Regions from separate parts of the Enterobacter sp. SCRI0065 genome, predicted to be linked through region 1. Evidence: predicted binding sites of a transcription regulator. Region 1 holds the regulator's gene; each other region holds the start of a gene.

Region 1 (4,923 bases):
CGCAAACAGCGGGCCAACGGCCAGGTAGCAAACGGTCGCCAGCAGAACGCCAGCCACTTTACCGATTGGCGTACTGAGGCTATCCACCCCACCACCGACTTTCGCCAGCGCGACAACGGTGAGTACCGGTAGACCCACAGCGGTAATCAGGAACCCAAAAGCCGCTGTCCAGACGTGTTCACCCGCCTGCAAGCCAACCATGGGAGGAAAAATGATATTTCCTGCGCCGACGAACAGCGCAAAAGTCATAAAGCCCAGCGCGATGATGTCACGCGATTTTAAATGATGGGTCATAGAACCTTACTGCCTGTGGATGTGGTGTTGTAAACGTTGAAATTTTCGCCATCCCAAAAGGGACAATACGGCGGAAAATTAACTCTATTTCAGCGGGATATGCTCCCATGCTGGCGTGGCGAAGAATAGTTTTTCGATTTACCGCGCAAATACAGTCGGTATGACAGTACATGGGGCGCAATTTAAACGCTTATAACGTTTAAAGGCAAGGTGGGATCGTAAAACCAGAACAATATGCCAGCATGGGAATGAGGTCTGGAACAATACGCTAAGTATAAGAAAAACCCATGGGTAATCATGCGAACAAAAAAGCATCAGCCGTATAAAATTCACGCGCGTTTTTCTTGACTGCAAAGTAAACAGGCCAGCAAAGGCTGGCCTGTGGAAAGGAAATCTGACACCCGCAATATCAGGCGCTTTTTTTGGCAATTAATCGTTCCGGGATGATAAAGCTGAATCGCGTACCTTTGCCCGGCGTGCTCTGAATATCCAGCCGACTTTCGTGATGATTGACGGCGTGCTTCACAATCGCCAGGCCCAATCCGCTTCCGCCAGTTTGTCGGGACCGCGCTTTGTCAACGCGATAGAAACGTTCGGTCAGGCGCGGAATGTGCTCCGCTGCGATACCCGGCCCATTATCTTCTACGCTGAACTCTGCGCCCGTCGGAAGATGCCGCCAACGAACCACAATTTTGGTTCCTTCCGGGGTGTGATTGACCGCGTTGTAGACCAGGTTAGAGATAGCACTGCGCAACTGATCTTCGCTTCCGAGTACTTTCAGCGCGTTATCCACCTCAAACACAATGTCATGTTTTTTGTGACTCAATGTCTGAGCTTCACGCTCCACAACCCGCAACATCATAGGCACATCGATAGTCTCATTCAGCGCCAGCGTCGGTGCCGCTTCGATTTTTGAAAGCGTGAGAAGCTGCTTCACCAGCCCTTCCATACGATGGGTTTGCTCGCGCATGGTGTGCAGCGCTTTCTCGCGCGGCGCGCCTTCCAGCGTTTGCTCCTGCATCATCTCCAGATAGCCCTGAAGCACGGTGAGCGGAGTCCGAAGTTCATGGCTGACGTTGGCAAAGAAGTTGCGTCGCGCGCCTTCAAGCTGGTGCATCTGGGTCACATCTCGCGCCACCATCAGCCATTGCCGATCGCTATAAGGCATCACGCGAATTTCCAGGTGTCGACCGGTGTTTAATATCAAATTATGTGGCCGAGAAAAGTCACGTTTTTTTAGGTAAACCGTGAATTCGGGATAACGCAGGAGGTTAAGGATATTTTGGCCATTATCGTCGGGCCAGCGTAATCCCAGCAGCTGTTGCGCCAGTCCGTTGCACCAAAAAATCGTCCCTTCTTCGGTCGTCAGGATCACGGCATCCGGCAGCGACTCCGCGCCGCTGCGAAAGCGTTTAATCAAACTACCCAGCTCACGACGGCGCTTTTTGTTACGCATTTGCATCTGGTGAAGGCCGTACAGTAAAGGCTCCCAGCTGCCGCTACCGGGGGGCGGCGTCATGCTGCGATCCACCCACAGCCACCAGGATAGTCTCAGTAAATTCCAGAAATGCCAGATCAACAGACTCGTCACTGCCGCCAGTAAAAACCACGGCAAATGACCAAAGATAGCCCCCAAAATGAGGGCCGGAAGACAGCATAAGATCAGTTCAAAAACGAGCCTTTTCCATGACAGACGTTCCAGCACGCGTCACACTCCTGTCATTAATCAGAAACGGGTTGAAAAACGATAACCCGTGCCGCGAACCGTCTGCACCATGCGATCGTGGCCGCTGTGTTCCAGCGCTTTACGCAAGCGGCGAATATGCACATCGACCGTTCGATCCTCGACATAGACGTTAGTTCCCCAGACGTTATTCAGCAACTGCTCTCGGCTGTATACGCGTTCCGGATGAGTCATGAAGAAGTGCAATAATTTGAATTCAGTTGGTCCCATGTCGAGCGGATTTTCACCGGTCATCACACGATGCGAGGTCGGGTCCAGACTCAATCCCTGCATCTCTATCACCTCTTCCACCGCCATCGGTGAAATACGGCGCATCACCGCTTTGATACGCGCCACCAGCTCTTTCGGCGAGAATGGCTTGGTGATGTAATCATCGGCGCCCGTCTCCAGACCGCGTACACGGTCTTCTTCTTCACCGCGCGCCGTCAGCATGACCACTGGAATATCACGCGTCATGGCTTCACGCTTAATATGTTTGATAAATTGCAGTCCAGAGCCGCCTGGCAACATCCAGTCAAGCAGAATCAAATCAGGCCAGGGTTCGTTCAGCTGATTCACCGCGCTGTCATAATCTTCAGCCTCCACCGGCTGAAAACCGTTTTGTTCGAGCACGAAGCACACCATTTCACGAATTGGAGCTTCATCTTCTACGACCAGAATACGTCTCGCCATACTTTGCCCTGTCTTATTTAAGTTAATAGTTTGTAATGCGGCGTCATTATGCGTCAGATTTATGACAGATTTATGAAAAACATCACTACCACAAATGGCAAACTGTTGTTTTGTTACAGCGGTTATTTTCCTGCCTCTGAAAGTTTATAATCCTCTTCACCTTTTTTTGCCACGGATCTGTTATGCGCATACTTCACACCTCGGACTGGCATCTGGGTCAAAATTTTTACAGCAAAAGCCGCGCCGCTGAACATGAAGCCTTCCTGAACTGGCTGCTGGAAACCGCCCAGTCACACGAGGTAGACGCGATTATTGTCGCGGGCGATATTTTTGATACCGGATCGCCACCCAGCTATGCGCGTGAGTTATACAACCGCTTCGTGGTCAATTTGCAGCATACCGGCTGCCATCTGGTGATCGTTGCAGGCAACCATGACTCGGTGGCAACGCTTAATGAGTCTCGCGATATCCTCGCGTTTCTGAATACCACCGTGGTCGCCAACGCCGGTCAAGCTCCGCAAATCATGAAAAAACGCGACGGCACGCCGGGTGCGGTGCTCTGCCCGGTTCCTTTTTTGCGTCCTCGCGACATCGTGCAAAGCCAGGCAGGACTTTCAGGCGGCGAAAAACAGCAACATCTGCTGCAATCCATTACTGAATATTATCAGCAGCAGTATACCGATGCCTGCGCGGTTCGCGGCGACACTCCTCTTCCGGTCATCGCCACCGGACATTTGACCACCGTGGGCGCCAGTAAAAGTGACGCGGTCCGTGAGATCTATATCGGTACTCTGGATGCGTTCCCGGCGCAAAACTTCCCTCCAGCCGATTACATCGCGCTGGGCCATATCCATCGCGCGCAGGTTATTGGCGGGTGCGAGCATATTCGCTACTGCGGCTCACCGATATCACTGAGTTTCGATGAAACAGGTAAGCCTAAAAGCGTCCATCTGGTGAGTTTTTCCGAGGGAAAACTGAGCACCGTCGAGACCCTGCAAGTCCCCGTTACGCAACCGCTGGCGGTGCTAAAAGGCGACCTGGCGAGCATTACCGCGCAGCTCGAACAGTGGCGTGGCGTCGAGCAGGATCCTCCCGTCTGGCTGGATATTGAAATCACCACCGACGATTATCTCCACGATATGCAGCGCAAGATTCAGGCGTTAACCGAAGATTTACCCGTTGAGGTTTTACTGGTGCGCCGTAGCCGCGAGCAACGCGAGAAAATTCTCTTAAGTACGCAGCGCGAAACGCTAAGCGAACTGAAAGTTGAAGAGGTCTTTGAACGTCGACTGGCACAAGAAGAGATCGACGACGCGAAACGCGAAAGAGTGAACGAGCTTTTTACCCATACGCTACACACGCTGAATGATGAGGAAGAAAACGCATGAAAATTTTAAGCCTGCGTTTGAAAAACCTCAATTCTCTGAAGGGTGAATGGAAAATCGACTTTACCGCCGAGCCCTTCGCCAGCAACGGTCTGTTTGCCATCACTGGCGCAACCGGCGCGGGTAAAACGACGCTGCTCGACGCCATCTGCCTGGCGCTGTATCACGAGACGCCGCGCCTCAATACGGTATCTCAATCACAAAATGATTTGATGACCCGCGATACCGCTGAATGTCTCGCTGAAGTCGAGTTTGAGGTGAAAGGCGTCGCCTATCGCGCTTTCTGGAGCCAGAACCGCGCGCGCAATCAGCCAGACGGGAACTTACAGGCACCGCGTGTCGAACTGGCCCAGTGTGAAGATGGCAAAATCCTCGCCGATAAGGTGAAAGATAAACTGGAGCTGACCGCCTCGCTTACCGGGCTAGACTATGGCCGCTTCACCCGTTCGATGTTGCTCTCACAGGGCCAGTTTGCCGCGTTTCTTAATGCCAAACCGAAAGAGCGGGCCGAGCTACTGGAGGAGTTAACGGGAACCGAGATCTACGGTCAAATTTCAGCAAGGGTATTTGAACAACACAAGGCAGCCCGTACAGAACTGGACATTCGCGAAGCGCAGGCAGCGGGTGTTGTATTGTTGAATGATGAGCAACAGCAACAGTTGCAGCAACGTTTGCAGGCGCTCACTGACGAAGAAAAATCGCTGCTGGCCGATCAGTTAAGCCATCAGGCCCGGCATCAATGGCTGGTGCGCAGCGCGGAACTTTCGCAGGAACAACGGCGGACCCAGGAGGCGCATCAGCAGGCGTTACAGGCCCAGACGGATGCTC
Region 2 (4,923 bases), on a different contig from region 1:
ATGGTGGTTTTCGGGCTTGTGCTAAGCCTGACGGGAATTCAATCAAGTAGCGTTCAAGGCCTGCTGATTATGGCGCTGCTGTTTGGTTTTGGTGGTTCCTTCATCTCGTTGTTGATGTCGAAGTGGATGGCGCTGAAATCCGTAGGCGGTGAAGTTATCGAGCAGCCGCGTAACGATATGGAAAAGTGGTTGATGAATACGGTCGCGCAGCAGTCGCGCCAGGCGGGCATTGCTATGCCGCAGGTTGCGATTTATCACGCGCCGGATATCAACGCCTTTGCAACAGGTGCTCGTCGAGATGCGTCGCTGGTAGCGGTCAGTACGGGTTTGCTGCAAAACATGAGCCGTGATGAAGCTGAAGCGGTTATCGCGCATGAAATCAGCCATATTGCTAACGGTGATATGGTAACCATGACGCTGATTCAGGGCGTGGTGAACACCTTCGTTATCTTTATCTCACGCATCCTGGCGCAAATTGCCGCTGGCTTTATGGGCGGTAACCGTGATGAAGGTGAAAGTAGCAACGGTAACCCAATGATTTACTTTGTGGTTGCTATGGTGCTTGAACTGGTCTTCGGGATTCTGGCGAGTATTATCACCATGTGGTTCTCACGTCATCGCGAATTCCATGCCGATGCCGGTTCTGCAAAGCTGGTGGGTCGTGAGAAGATGATTGCTGCACTGCAGCGTCTGAAAACCAGCTATGAGCCGCAGGAAGCCACCAGCATGATGGCATTTTGCATCAACGGTAAATCGAAGTCGTTGAGTGAGATGTTTATGACCCACCCACCGCTCGACAAGCGTATCGAAGCGCTGCGTACCGGGGCATATATCAAGTAAGTACCGCTCCACTGAAAACTGGCCGGGAAAGGTGTTATCGCCTCCCGGCCTTTTTTTATGCTTGCGAACGTGGTTGTGTCACGCGTAGCCCACTGATGACGGCGGCCAGAGTGGCAAGGATACCGGCGGTTAACAGGGCAATGTGGGTGCCATTAGTGCCTGACAGATTAAACATCAACGCGACCAGCGCCGCCCCTGAGCTTTGTCCTAGCAGTCTTGCTGTGCCCAACATTCCGCTAGCGCCACCGCTGCGATGGCGAGGGGCCGCAGACATAATAGTGTGGTTGTTTGGTGACTGGAACAGACCAAAACCGGCACCGCACAGTACCATTCTCCAGATAATGTCCATATCCGTTGGCGTCGCAGGCAGCATCGCAAGTGCAAAAAGACCGGTTGCCATGACCGCTAAGCCCAATGCTCCCAGCAGCCCTGCGTGTACTCGTTCGATAAGATAGCCCGCCAGCGGAGCCATCACCATGGTTGCCAGTGGCCACGGTGTCAGCAGTAGCCCCGTTTCCACTTCTGTACGTCCTACAACGCTTTGTAAAAAGAAGGGCAGTGACACTAAAGCAAGCATTTGTGCGCAGAATGAACAGATTGAAGTACCAATCGACAGTGAAAACAACGGGATACGCAGGAGGTCTACAGGCAGCAAAGGCACAGGTAGCGCCAGTTGACGACGTACAAAAAAGAATCCAATTACCAGCATAGCGACAATCTCAGCACCGATTAACGTCAGCGACTGGCCCTGGGCGAACCCACTTAGCGCCGTGATCAGCAGACCAAAGGTCAGAGCATTCATGATGGCGCTTGGCAAATCGAAGCGGGGCATGGTGTTTTTTGCCCCGTTTGCCGGAAGAAAGCGCATTGCAAAAAGGAGGGCAACAATGCCCAGCGGTACGTTGATTAAAAACAGCCATTGCCAGGAGGCTACAGAAAGTATCGCAGCGGCGATCGTTGGCCCTGCGGCCGATGACACCGCGACGATGAAGGAGTTAATCCCCATTCCCCGCCCGAGCTGGCTCTGAGGATAGATCAAGCGTATCAATGCGGTATTCACGCTCATTAGCGCGGCGCCACCGAATCCTTGCGCGATACGTGCGAAGGTCAAGGTATACAGCGAGTCTGAGAGCGCGCAAAAAAGCGAAGTGATGGTGAAGACAACCAGGCCGCACTGATAAACGCGGCGATATCCGAACATATCGCCCAGGAAAGAGAACGAGAGCAAAGACACCACAATCGCAATCTGGTAGGCGTTAACGACCCAAATTGAACTGGCAGGCGAGGCATTAAGGTCGTGAGCGATAGTGGGTAATGCCACGTTCGCGATTGCACCATCGAGAACGGCCATAGAAATACCGATGATAATCGTGGCTATAGCACCGTACCGCTGCGGTAGCGGAACGCCATCAGAGAGATTTTTTTCCATTGGTAATGAAAGGCTCAGCGTGAAATTATTCTTAGTGTCACTATTTTAGCACTGATATTTCGGTTTTATGTCGCAGATTTGTAACGAACCAAACGCAGAACGATTGCAGCGAGCGAGCCGCGAATTTATAATAAAAACCGGTTCTGATTTTTATAAAACACTCGCAATGAGGTGATAAATGGCAATTGCAGATTTGGACAAGCAGCCAGATTCTGTTTCTTCCGTGCTGAAGGTGTTTGGCATCTTGCAGGCGCTCGGTGAAGAGCGTGAAATTGGTATTACAGAGTTGTCGCAGCGTGTGATGATGTCGAAAAGCACCGTTTATCGCTTTTTGCAAACCATGAAGTCACTGGGATACGTAGCGCAGGAAGGCGAATCCGAGAAGTATTCTCTGACGCTGAAACTGTTTGAGTTGGGCGCACGTGCGCTGCAAAACGTGGATCTTATTCGTAGCGCAGATATTCAGATGCGTGAACTCTCGCGTTTGACGAAAGAGACGGTTCACCTGGGCGCTTTGGATGAAGACAGCATTGTTTATATCCATAAAATCGACTCCATGTACAACCTGCGCATGTACTCGCGAATCGGGCGTCGTAACCCGCTTTACAGCACCGCGATCGGTAAAGTACTGCTGGCGTGGCGTGACCGCGAAGAAGTAAAAGAAATCCTCGAAGATGTCGAATACAAGCGCAGTACTGAACGTACTATTACCAGCACCGATGAGCTGTTAACGGTACTCGACACGGTTCGTCAACAAGGTTATGGCGAAGACAACGAAGAGCAGGAAGAGGGATTACGTTGTATCGGTGTGCCTGTTTTCGACCGCTTCGGCGTCGTCATTGCCGGACTGAGTATCTCATTCCCCACCCTGCGTTTCTCTGAAGAACGCCTGCACGAGTACGTTGAGATGCTGCATACCGCTGCACGTAAGATTTCAGAACAAATGGGCTATAACGACTATCCTTTCTGAATCAGATAAATGAAAAACGCCGCATTTTCTGCGGCGTTTTTGTTGATGTGAGATCTGACCTTGATTAACCGTTATCGACAACCATTTCACTTTTTCGTAATACCGGGCAGCTAGATAACCCGATGAACCCGCTACTGGAGTGCAGATACTGCGCCGTGCTGGTTCCTCGTGCCGTGAGATATTTGCACTGGATACCCAGTCCTGCTGCGTTTTCAGTGCTTCCCACAAGCACACCGTAGCCAGTCAATAACAATCCAGTCCACACAATCGCTAGTGCAATAATCGTTCGAATCATTACGTGCATCATTGCCTCTTATTTTTTTACTCATGATGGATCAAGCGTAACCGGTTTACTCTATGAAACAAGTGCATGATTCCGAAAACAAGTTGATGCAGGTACAGTTAGTCTCTGTTTAAGATAACCGTGATAACCTGGCAATATCAGGTCATAAGACGGAGTTCGGAGTGAAAAAAATACGCTGGGTAATTCTGATCGTTGCTTTGATTGCATGCGTCATCCTGTGGACGCAGATGATCAATGTAATGTGCGATCAGGACGTACAGTTTTTTAGCGGCGTTTGTGCAATCAATCAATTTATCCCGTGGTAACACGCATTTTTTGTGAAGATGATTTCCTTCCTCTGCGTCAGTGCTAAAATAGGCGTTTTATTTGAGGTGGTGAAATGGGTGAGTTAACGAGTTCGGGGCTGCTTAACGTAGCTTCGCTGGCGATATCGTTAGTTGTGATGATCGTCGGATTAGTGTTGTGGTTCTTCATTAATCGCGCAAGCTCGCGCACTGACGAGCAGATAGAACTGCTTGAAGCATTGCTCGATCAGCAGAAGCGCCAGAATGCGTTATTGCGTCGTCTCTGTGAAGCGAATGAACCTGAAGAAAAACCAGCGCCGAATGCCCCTGTAGAAGAGGCTAAAGAGGATGAAGATGATTTCATTCGTCTGGTCGCGGAACGCTAAATAGCACAACAGGGGAGGTGGCTGTGGTCTGGAAAAATCCCTGGTACGATCCCTCCCTTACGCACCATACACCTAACGGCTTTCGCAACCCTGGTTTAACGGACCATCAACCAGGTGACCTGGAACGATGGCGCAATGAGCGAAAGGCGGCAGGTTTGCCTAAGCCGCCCGCGTTAGGCTACAGCGATTTCATACAACAATGGTGGCAACCCGCACAACTCAACGAATTACCTGAAGATGGGGTGTGGTGGTTGGGTCACGCCAGCGTACTGCTTCGACTCAATGAACGCTTTCTTCTGACCGACCCTGTTTTCTCTCGTCGTGCTTCACCAGTGGCTTTCGCCGGGCCAGAACGTAAGACACCCCTCGCCATCACCATTGAACAACTCCCGCTTCTTGATGCCTTAGTCATTTCTCATAATCATTACGATCATCTCGACTCGGCAACGGTACGTCGGCTACTGCAACGATTCCCTGATCTCACTGTTTTTGTTCCGCTGGGGCTGGCAGCGTGGTTTCGTCGTCGCGGTGCACAAAATATTGTTGAACTCGACTGGTGGCAGTGCGTGATTTTCCAGGGGATGACGTTGACCGCTGTTCCGGCACAGCACTGGAGCATGCGAACCTTACAGGACCGCAATCGATCGCTGTGGTGTGGCTGGGTATTTGAAGGTCGTCAACACCGCTTCTGGTTTAGTGGCGACACGGGA
Region 3 (4,923 bases), 470 kb from region 1:
TCAGCCCGGCGGCAGCCAGTTTGTCGCTGGCTGACAAACTACACATCATGGAACAGTACGTCGGTAAGAAGATTATCGATGGCGTAGTGGTGGGGCCAAAGGTGGATGTGTCGAATCTGGAAGGCCGCGTCGTCGTGCAGGAACCGCTCGAAGCGAGTGACATTAAGTATCGTCACGACCGACACCTGCTGCGCGAAGCGCTGGAAAAGGCAATTCAGGAATTAGGTTAAACATAGCGCCCCTTCATTGTTTCCAATAAGGGGCGATATTATTTACGACGCCGCAATAAACAGTTCGCGCAGCTGATGGAGCTGGTCACGAATTTGCGCAGCCTCTTCAAACTCCAGGTTTTGCGCATGCTGCATCATCTGCCCTTCAAGCTCGTGGATCTTCTGCTGCAACGCTTTCGGCGTCAGCACCAGTTCAATCGGATCGGCCTCAACCGGCGAGCGCGATTTCCCGCGACCTTTGCCCTTGGTTTTGGCAAGCCCCTGACCCAACGCCAGAATATCCACTACCTTCTTGTTCAAACCCTGCGGGATAATGCCATTTTCAATGTTGTACTGATGCTGTTTCTCACGACGACGTTCGGTTTCGCTAATGGCTTTCGCCATCGACGCCGTAATTTTATCGCCGTAAAGAATCGCTTTACCGTTGATGTTACGCGCGGCGCGGCCAATGGTCTGAATCAGTGAACGTTCAGAACGCAGGAAGCCCTCTTTATCGGCATCCAGAATGGCCACCAGCGACACTTCCGGCATATCCAGACCTTCTCGCAGAAGGTTAATCCCCACCAGCACGTCGAACTTGCCGAGACGTAAATCGCGGATAATTTCCATTCGTTCCACAGTATCAATATCCGAGTGCAGATAGCGAACGCGCTCGCCATGCTCTTCCAGATATTCGGTCAGATCTTCTGCCATACGTTTGGTGAGCGTTGTTACCAGTACGCGTTCGTTGATGGAGGCTCGAATACGAATTTCTGAGAGCAGGTCGTCGACCTGGGTTCCCACAGGACGTACTTCGATAATCGGGTCAAGCAGCCCGGTGGGACGCACGACCTGATCCACCACATCATCGCCGCATTTTTCAAGCTCGTAATTACCCGGCGTTGCCGAGACGTAGATCGTTTGCGGAGCCAGCGCCTCAAATTCTTCGAACTTCATCGGACGGTTATCAAGCGCCGATGGCAGGCGGAACCCGTACTCCACCAGCGTTTCTTTTCGCGCGCGGTCGCCGCGATACATGCCGCCGATTTGCGGAATAGTGACGTGTGATTCATCGACCACCAGCAGCCCATCGGCTGGCAGATAGTCAAACAGCGTTGGCGGTGCTTCGCCCGGCCCGCGCCCGGAAAGATAACGTGAGTAGTTTTCGATACCCGAGCAGTAGCCCAGCTCGTTCATCATCTCTAAATCGAACTGGGTACGCTGGCTGATGCGCTGCTCTTCGAGCAGTTTATTGTTCGCCAACAGCACCTTGCGCCTGTCGGCAAGCTCAATTTTTATATCTTCCATCGCCTGCACAATGCGCTCTCGCGGGGTCACGTAGTGCGTTTTGGGATAGACGGTAAAACGTTGAATCGCCGAATCAACCTGTCCGGTGAGGGGATCAAAAAGCGAGAGCCGCTCAACCTCCTCGTCAAAAAGCTCTACGCGCAGCGCGAGATCGTCGGATTCCGCAGGGAAGATATCAATCACCTCACCGCGCACGCGGAACGTACCACGCTGAAACGCCTGATCGTTACGGGTGTATTGCAGTTCGGTCAGGCGACGCAATATGGCGCGCTGATCGATAATCATCCCGTTCGTCAGGTGCAGCATCATCTTGAGATAAAGATCGGGATCGCCCAGACCATAGATCGCAGAAACCGACGCCACCACAATGACATCCCTACGCTCCAGAAGCGCCTTGGTTGCCGACAGACGCATTTGCTCGATGTGTTCGTTGACCGAGGCATCTTTCTCGATAAACGTGTCTGAGCTCGGCACATAGGCCTCTGGCTGATAGTAATCGTAGTAGGAGACGAAATACTCCACAGCGTTATCCGGGAAGAACTCTTTCATCTCGCCATAGAGCTGCGCCGCCAGGGTTTTGTTGGGTGCCAGCACCATCGTGGGGCGCTGTAAATCTGCAATCACGTTGGCAACGGTAAACGTTTTGCCTGAACCTGTTACGCCCAACAGCGTCTGGTGCGCGAGGCCATCTTCAAGGCCCACTTTGAGACGACGGATCGCCTCTGGCTGATCGCCAGAAGGACGGAAGGCAGAATTCAATTTGAACGGTTTACTCATGAGCAACAACCTGATGACGGAATAAGCGGCAGGAGAGTAATTTTACTCGGGACTGATAAATTTGCCAGTAAAAAACACTGGATGTAAAACCAGTGTCATAATAAAAAAATCACGCGCCGGGTGTTATCCCCAAAACTTTTTCGGTTTTAACATTTGTCAAGCCACGTAATGATAGTTTTATGGCAACGGATGACACTTTCATTACGCTAATTGCTTTTGTCTAACTAGTTAATTAATAGAAGATATTTCTTAAAGCCGCGTTTCGCGCCAATTCATGCGCAGGCCGCGTCTTCTCTCGCTTACCTTGGGTTTTCTAACTCTAATGCACAAGGTTATCCACAGGAATAGTGGATAACTGCCTCCAGCCCGTATGGTTAGCCACTCGGCAAATTCCCGGTTTTTCCCAAAGTCGTCCCAACAAAAAATATTTATCGCTTTATTTTGATGATAATCAGTCCTGCCCCGCATAAGCAACAGACGAGATCTTGCTCACGTTTTTACGATCCTTGCCTGCACCATGACCCGTCACGCTGAGCACTGAGGGTGTGCAATACGGCGTTATTCCGTCTGAAAAGGGAGGTTCAAATCTGAAAAAAGCGTCTTTTTTAAACAACTTTCATGAGATGGCAGGAGTTTTGCAGCATGGAGAGTGAAGCTTCACCCACAACGCCTTTTCAGGAGAAAATATGTTGAGTCTACGCGCGGTCAATCAGTTCTACGGGAGCCAACATACATTATGGAATGTTGATTTGGATTTGCCTCCGGGCATCTGCACAGGTGTGGTGGGGCTGCCTGGCATGGGTAAAACGACCCTGATTAACTGCATCACCGGCAATCTTCCCGTTGAGAGTGGCACAATCATCTGGCATGAAAAAGGTGGCCCTCCTTGCAACCTGCTCGGCGCGGGCGCAGAACAGCAGAGTATGCCAGGGATTGGTTACGTCTCGCAGGATCGGCGGATTTTCTCCCAGCTGACGGTAGAAGAAAATCTGCATGTCGCGATGAGGGCGAAAGGAAAACCGGACGCCGCAGCCAGCAGCGAAATCTACGATCTCTTTCCCCAGCTCTGGCCGCTGCGCCAGACGCGCGCAACGGGAATGTCAGCAGATGAGCAATACCAGCTGGCGTTGGCGAACGCGCTTATTACCCACCCTCGCCTGCTGATTATTGATGAGCCGATGCACGGCGCGGGACACACTTTTGCCCACAAACTGAGCCAGCTATTGGCGCGACTCAGTCGGGAGCTTGGGATGACGGTGCTACTGGCAGAGCAGCAGTTGTCCTTTATCCGCCGGGTAGCCGACCGATTCTGTATGCTTTATCGCGGGCGTAACGTGGCGCAGGGCCACGTTAACGAGCTGGATGATGAGCTTATTGCCCACTGGATGTCGCTGGATGCAAGACGCTGAGATCCAGATATCGCCCGGTCTCTGCATTTTCGGCACCTTCAGCAAGCCAGGGGATCTCGCCCAAAAATGGCGCAGGGAGGACGTTTTTCAGCGTGGCAAGATACTCCTGATGACGCTTCCCTGGCGCAACAACGTCGTTGGCTATCCAGCCCGCCAGCCGTAATCCGGCCTGTTTAACCGCCTGCGCGGTGAGCATCGCGTGGTTAATACAGCCAAGTTTGACGCCAACAACCAGGATAACCGGCAGTTGTTCTTTGGTCACCCAGTCGGCAAACGTGTGTTCATCCGAAAGCGGCGTGAACCAGCCACCCGCGCCCTCGACCAGTACCCAGTCGGCTTCCTCTTCCAGCAGGCGTAATCCGGCGGAAAGCACCGCAAAATCGATCGGTCGCTTCTCATCAGCGCTGACAATGTGCGGCGAGGTGGCTTCGGCGAAGGTGTACGGATTCACGGCCTGGTAAGCCAGCGGTAGGCTGCTATAACGCTGCAATGCCAGTGCGTCGGAATTACGCAAGCCCTCAGGCATCATCTCGCTGCCGGAGGCCACCGGTTTGTACCCGGCGGTGATAAACCCCTGCAATCGCGCCGCCTGCAACAGCGCTGAACTGGCGACGGTTTTACCCACCTCGGTGTCAGTTCCGGTCACAAAATAACGTTCAGTCACGTTCAATAATCCCATGGAAGAGTTGATAAGAGAGCGGGAACTCGCCTCGCTGCTGCGGCCATGCCAGTTCGAGGCGCTGAAGCTCACCGCGCGTCAACGGCTTGCGAGCACGACCGGTGTGGAGATGCGTTGCCCCAATGCCCTTCAGGGAGCGCATCGCGCTAAGCGCATCCGGGAAGGCCAGCGTGATGGTCTGCGTGGTGAAGCGGTAACGCCAGCCATTCATCCCGGCGAGAACGGTGTCCTGCGATAAAAAACGGTTAGCGTGTGGCCTATCGTCCACCGCCTGCCACGCCTGATTCAGTTCCGGCAGCGAGTTTGCCAGCAGCGTACTAAACGCCACGGTTCCGCCCGGACGCGTGACCCGATACAGCTCACGCAGCGCCTGCGGCAGGCTGGCGCACCATTGCACCGCCAGATGGCTCCAGACCAGATCAAACTGCGCGTCGGGCAGAGAAAGGGCTTCAATGTCAGCGACCAAATAATCATCGGCGGCCTGCTGATAACGCGCCTGTTCAATCATCTGTGGAGAGAGATCCAGCGCGGTAACGTGACT
Region 4 (4,923 bases), on a different contig from region 1:
CGGTTGTGTTATCAAAAACAGCGTCATCGGTGATGATTGTGAAATTAGCCCGTACAGCGTGGTGGAAGATGCACATCTGCAAGCGGCCTGTACTATCGGTCCGTTCGCGCGTCTGCGCCCTGGTGCGGAACTGCTGGAAGGCGCGCATGTCGGTAACTTCGTCGAAATGAAAAAAGCGCGTCTGGGTAAAGGCTCAAAAGCGGGTCATCTGACCTACCTGGGTGACGCGGAAATTGGCGATAACGTGAATATCGGCGCAGGCACCATCACCTGTAACTACGATGGCGCGAACAAATTCAAAACTATCATTGGCGATGATGTGTTTGTCGGCTCCGACAGCCAGCTAGTGGCTCCGGTGACTATCGGCAACGGTGCCACCATCGCCGCAGGCACAACCGTGACGCGCGATGTGGCAGATAACGAGCTGGTGATCAGCCGCGTGCCGCAGGTTCAGAAGCCAGGCTGGCAGCGTCCGGTAAAAATAAAGTAACAGATTTACTCCTCGCCCCTTTGGGGGGAGGGCCGGGGTGAGGGGATAATATAATCCTCCTCCCAAAAGCAGTACTAAAAATATAACCCCACTCTCTACAAGGCTCGGGGCACCCGTAAAGGGTAAATACAGGTCAGCGACAACGCATGGCATAACGCCATTAACAGGAAATCTAACTATGTGTGGAATTGTTGGCGCAGTTGCGCAGCGTGATATTGCTGAAATCCTTATCGAAGGGTTACGTCGTCTGGAATACCGTGGTTACGACTCTGCTGGTCTGGCAGTTGTTGATGCAGAAGGTCACATGACCCGTCTGCGCCGCCTGGGTAAAGTGCAAATGCTGGCGCAAGCTGCGGAAGATACACCGCTGCATGGCGGAACCGGTATTGCCCATACCCGCTGGGCAACGCACGGCGAACCCTCTGAAGGGAACGCTCACCCGCATGTGTCTGAACACATCGTGGTAGTGCATAACGGCATTATCGAAAACCACGAACCGCTGCGCGAAGAGCTGAAAGCGCGCGGTTATACCTTCGTTTCTGAAACCGATACCGAAGTGATTGCTCACCTCGTGCACTGGGAGCTAGAGCAGGGCGGCACGCTGCGTGAAGCAGTGCTGCGCGCAATCCCTCAGCTGCGTGGCGCATACGGTACGGTGATTATGGATTCTCGCGATCCAAGCACCCTTCTGGCAGCACGCTCCGGCAGCCCGATGGTTATCGGTATGGGCATGGGTGAAAACTTTATCGCCTCCGATCAGCTGGCTCTGCTGCCTGTGACCCGTCGCTTTATCTTCCTGGAAGAGGGTGATATCGCCGAAGTCACTCGTCGTAGCGTGACGGTCTTTGATAAGTCTGGTGCGCCGGTTAAGCGTCAGGAGATCGAATCTAACCTGCAATACGACGCTGGCGACAAAGGCGCTTACCGTCACTACATGCAGAAAGAGATTTACGAGCAGCCGAACGCTATCAAAAACACGCTGATTGGCCGAATTACTCACGGTGAAGTGGATCTGAGCGAGCTGGGCGCAAACGCGAATGAAATGCTCGCTAAGGTTGAGCATATTCAGATTGTGGCCTGTGGCACCTCTTACAACTCCGGTATGGTATCGCGTTACTGGTTTGAAGCGCTGGCTGGCGTACCGTGCGATGTCGAAATTGCCTCGGAATTCCGCTATCGCAAATCAGCAGTACGTCGCAACAGCCTGATGATCACCCTTTCCCAGTCCGGTGAAACGGCGGATACCCTGGCGGCACTGCGACTCTCTAAAGAGCTGGGGTACCTCGGTTCTCTGGCCATCTGTAACGTGCCGGGTTCTTCTCTGGTACGTGAGTCCGATCTGGCGCTGATGACTAAAGCGGGAACGGAAATTGGCGTGGCATCGACGAAAGCATTCACCACGCAGCTGACGGTTCTGCTAATGCTGGTGGCTAAACTGGCGCGTCTGAAAGGCCAGGATGCTTCTATTGAGCACGATATCGTTCACGGTCTGCAAGCCCTGCCGAGCCGCATTGAGCAGATGCTGTCTCAGGACAAACGCATCGAAGCGCTGGCTGAAGATTTCTCAGACAAACATCACGCGCTGTTCCTGGGCCGTGGCGATCAGTTCCCGATTGCGCTTGAAGGCGCGCTGAAGCTGAAAGAGATCTCTTATATCCACGCAGAAGCCTACGCGGCAGGTGAGCTGAAACACGGCCCGCTGGCGCTGATAGATGCGGATATGCCGGTTATTGTGGTGGCACCGAATAACGAACTGCTGGAAAAACTGAAATCCAACATTGAAGAAGTGCGCGCCCGTGGCGGCCAGCTGTACGTCTTTGCCGATCGTGACGCCGGTTTTATCAGCAACGACAACATGCACATCATCGAGATGCCGCACGTTGAAGAGGTGATTGCGCCAATCTTCTATACCGTTCCACTCCAGTTGCTGGCCTATCACGTTGCGCTGATTAAAGGCACCGACGTTGACCAGCCGCGTAACCTGGCGAAGTCTGTTACCGTAGAATAATCCTTCCTAAGGCTCCACCATTGGGTGGAGCTTTTTTTACTTTTCTGTCGTACTGCAATCAACGCATTTGCGCATTTATTTATGACAATCTGTCATCTTCAGCTACTTTTTGTAGTGTCACATAAATAAAATATTTCTATAAACCCACTGCCATATAGATGGCTATCATTATGATTAATATCATTTATTTGTTTGTTTTTTAAGTGCAATTTCTCTTGTCATAAAACTGTCATAATTCGTACATTTATCTGTCACCTGTTTGTCCTATTTTGCTCATCGTAGCCACTAAACAATGATTTACGAAATCCTTGCAGGAGACATTATGAAAGTTATGCGTACCACTGTCGCAACTGTTGTCGCCGCGACCTTATCAATGAGCGCGTTCTCTGTGTTCGCAGCAGCAAGTCTGACGGGCGCTGGTGCAACCTTCCCTGCACCGGTATATGCCAAATGGGCAGATACCTATAATAAAGAAACCGGTAACAAGGTTAACTATCAGGGCATTGGCTCCTCCGGTGGCGTTAAACAAATTACAGCTAATACCGTTGATTTCGGTGCTTCTGATGCTCCTCTGTCAGATGACAAACTGGCTCAGGAAGGCCTGTTCCAGTTCCCAACCGTGATCGGCGGTGTTGTGCTGGCCGTGAATATCCCGGGTCTGAAATCTGGCGAGCTGGTGCTGGATGGCAAAACCCTCGGTGATATCTACCTCGGCAAAATTAAGAAGTGGGATGATGAAGCCATCACCAAACTGAACCCTGGCGTTAAACTGCCATCGCAGAACATCGCAGTGGTTCGTCGTGCTGACGGTTCTGGTACCTCCTTCGTCTTCACCAGCTACCTGGCAAAAGTCAACGAAGAGTGGAAATCCAAAGTCGGTTCTGGCTCAACCGTTAACTGGCCGACCGGTCTGGGCGGTAAAGGTAACGACGGTATCGCCGCATTCGTACAGCGTCTACCAGGCTCCATCGGCTACGTAGAATACGCTTACGCTAAGCAGAACAACCTGGCCTACACCAAGCTGATTTCTGCTGACGGCAAGCCGGTTAGCCCGACCGAAGAGAACTTCGCGAACGCGGCTAAAGGCGCTGACTGGAGCAAATCCTTCGCACAGGATCTGACTAACCAGAAAGGTGACGAGGCGTGGCCAATCACCTCCACCACCTTCATTCTGGTGCACAAAGATCAGAAGAAACCTGAGCAGGGTGCTGAAGTGCTGAAGTTCTTCGACTGGGCATACAAAAACGGTGGTAAACAGGCTAACGACCTGGATTACGCCAGCCTGCCGGAAAGCGTGGTTGAGCAGATTCGTGCTGCATGGAAAACCAACGTGAAAGACAGCAGCGGTAAATCATTGTATTAATTTAGCATTCTGACGAAAATGGCGGATGGCGCTCGCGCTTATCCGCTGATTTCGTAAACACGTTTAACAGAAGAGTAATTTATGGCTGCAACCAAGCCTGCATTTAGCCCTCCGGGCAAAAATGGTGACAAGATATTCAGCGCGCTGGTAAGACTGGCTGCGCTGATTGTGCTATTGCTGCTGGGCGGCATTATCGTGTCCCTGGTTATCTCCTCCTGGCCAAGCATTCAGAAATTCGGTTTTGCCTTCCTCTGGACGAAAGAGTGGGATGCGCCGAACGATATCTACGGTGCGCTGGTGCCGATCTACGGCACGCTGGTCACGTCTTTTATCGCCCTGCTGATTGCGGTTCCGGTGAGTTTTGGTATCGCTCTGTTTCTGACCGAACTGGCACCAAACTGGTTGAGACGTCCACTGGGTATTGCGATTGAACTGCTGGCAGCCATTCCCAGTATCGTTTACGGCATGTGGGGTCTGTTTATCTTCGCCCCGCTGTTTGCGAAATACTTCCAGGAGCCGGTGGGCAACGTCCTGTCGACTATCCCGTTTGTTGGCGCGCTGTTCGCGGGTCCGGCGTTCGGTATCGGTATTCTGGCTGCGGGCGTGATCCTTGCCATCATGATTATTCCGTACATTGCGGCGGTCATGCGCGATGTTTTCGAACAAACCCCGGTGATGATGAAAGAGTCGGCTTACGGCATCGGCTGCACCACCTGGGAAGTGATTTGGCGCATCGTCCTGCCGTTCACCAAAAATGGTGTGATCGGTGGCGTGATGCTGGGTCTGGGGCGCGCGCTGGGTGAAACCATGGCGGTGACCTTTATCATCGGTAACACCTACCAGCTCGACAGCATCTCGCTGTTCATGCCGGGTAACAGCATTACCTCCGCGCTGGCAAACGAATTCGCCGAAGCGGAATCGGGCTTGCACGTAGCCGCGTTGATGGAGCTGGGTCTGATTCTGTTCGTCATCACCTTTATCGTACTGGCGATTTCGAAGGTGATGGTAATGCGTCTGGCAAAAAATGAGGGGGCACGCTAATGGCAACTCTCGAAATGCAAA

The links. Region 1 encodes PhoB, which activates phosphate uptake and scavenging genes when phosphate is short. Its sites were predicted from a motif close to CTGTCATAAAACTGNCNNAT; they were not measured.
Region 2: a site for PhoB is predicted at 2,324-2,343, ahead of kdgR (DNA-binding transcriptional regulator KdgR). Genes of this name have one in related genera too.
Region 3: a site for PhoB is predicted at 2,461-2,480, ahead of uvrB (excinuclease ABC subunit UvrB). Genes of this name have one in related genera too.
Region 4: a site for PhoB is predicted at 2,714-2,733, ahead of pstS (phosphate ABC transporter substrate-binding protein PstS). Genes of this name have one in related genera too.

Annotation. Positions count from the first base shown of each region.
Region 1 covers NZ_JCBAJB010000001.1:70,694-75,616, reverse strand. Annotated here, with positions in the region: gene brnQ (branched-chain amino acid transporter carrier protein BrnQ) at 1-294, opposite strand, end outside; gene phoR (phosphate regulon sensor histidine kinase PhoR) at 704-1,999, opposite strand; gene phoB (phosphate response regulator transcription factor PhoB) at 2,021-2,710, opposite strand; gene sbcD (exonuclease subunit SbcD) at 2,893-4,098, shown strand; gene sbcC (exonuclease subunit SbcC) at 4,095-4,923, shown strand, end outside.
Region 2 covers NZ_JCBAJB010000002.1:771,754-776,676, forward strand. Annotated here, with positions in the region: gene htpX (protease HtpX) at 1-840, shown strand, start outside; gene AC6EMZ_RS09520 (MFS transporter) at 896-2,269, opposite strand; gene kdgR (DNA-binding transcriptional regulator KdgR) at 2,448-3,239, shown strand; gene AC6EMZ_RS09530 (YobH family protein) at 3,304-3,543, opposite strand; gene mgrB (PhoP/PhoQ regulatory lipoprotein MgrB) at 3,705-3,848, shown strand; gene AC6EMZ_RS09540 (YebO family protein) at 3,923-4,213, shown strand; gene AC6EMZ_RS09545 (MBL fold metallo-hydrolase) at 4,237-4,923, shown strand, end outside.
Region 3 covers NZ_JCBAJB010000001.1:545,221-550,143, reverse strand. Annotated here, with positions in the region: gene yvcK (uridine diphosphate-N-acetylglucosamine-binding protein YvcK) at 1-230, shown strand, start outside; gene uvrB (excinuclease ABC subunit UvrB) at 273-2,294, opposite strand; gene AC6EMZ_RS02675 (ABC transporter ATP-binding protein) at 2,981-3,703, shown strand; gene bioD (dethiobiotin synthase) at 3,666-4,367, opposite strand; gene bioC (malonyl-ACP O-methyltransferase BioC) at 4,360-4,923, opposite strand, start outside.
Region 4 covers NZ_JCBAJB010000008.1:29,789-34,711, forward strand. Annotated here, with positions in the region: gene glmU (bifunctional UDP-N-acetylglucosamine diphosphorylase/glucosamine-1-phosphate N-acetyltransferase GlmU) at 1-490, shown strand, start outside; gene glmS (glutamine--fructose-6-phosphate transaminase (isomerizing)) at 669-2,498, shown strand; gene pstS (phosphate ABC transporter substrate-binding protein PstS) at 2,821-3,861, shown strand; gene pstC (phosphate ABC transporter permease PstC) at 3,943-4,902, shown strand; gene pstA (phosphate ABC transporter permease PstA) at 4,902-4,923, shown strand, end outside.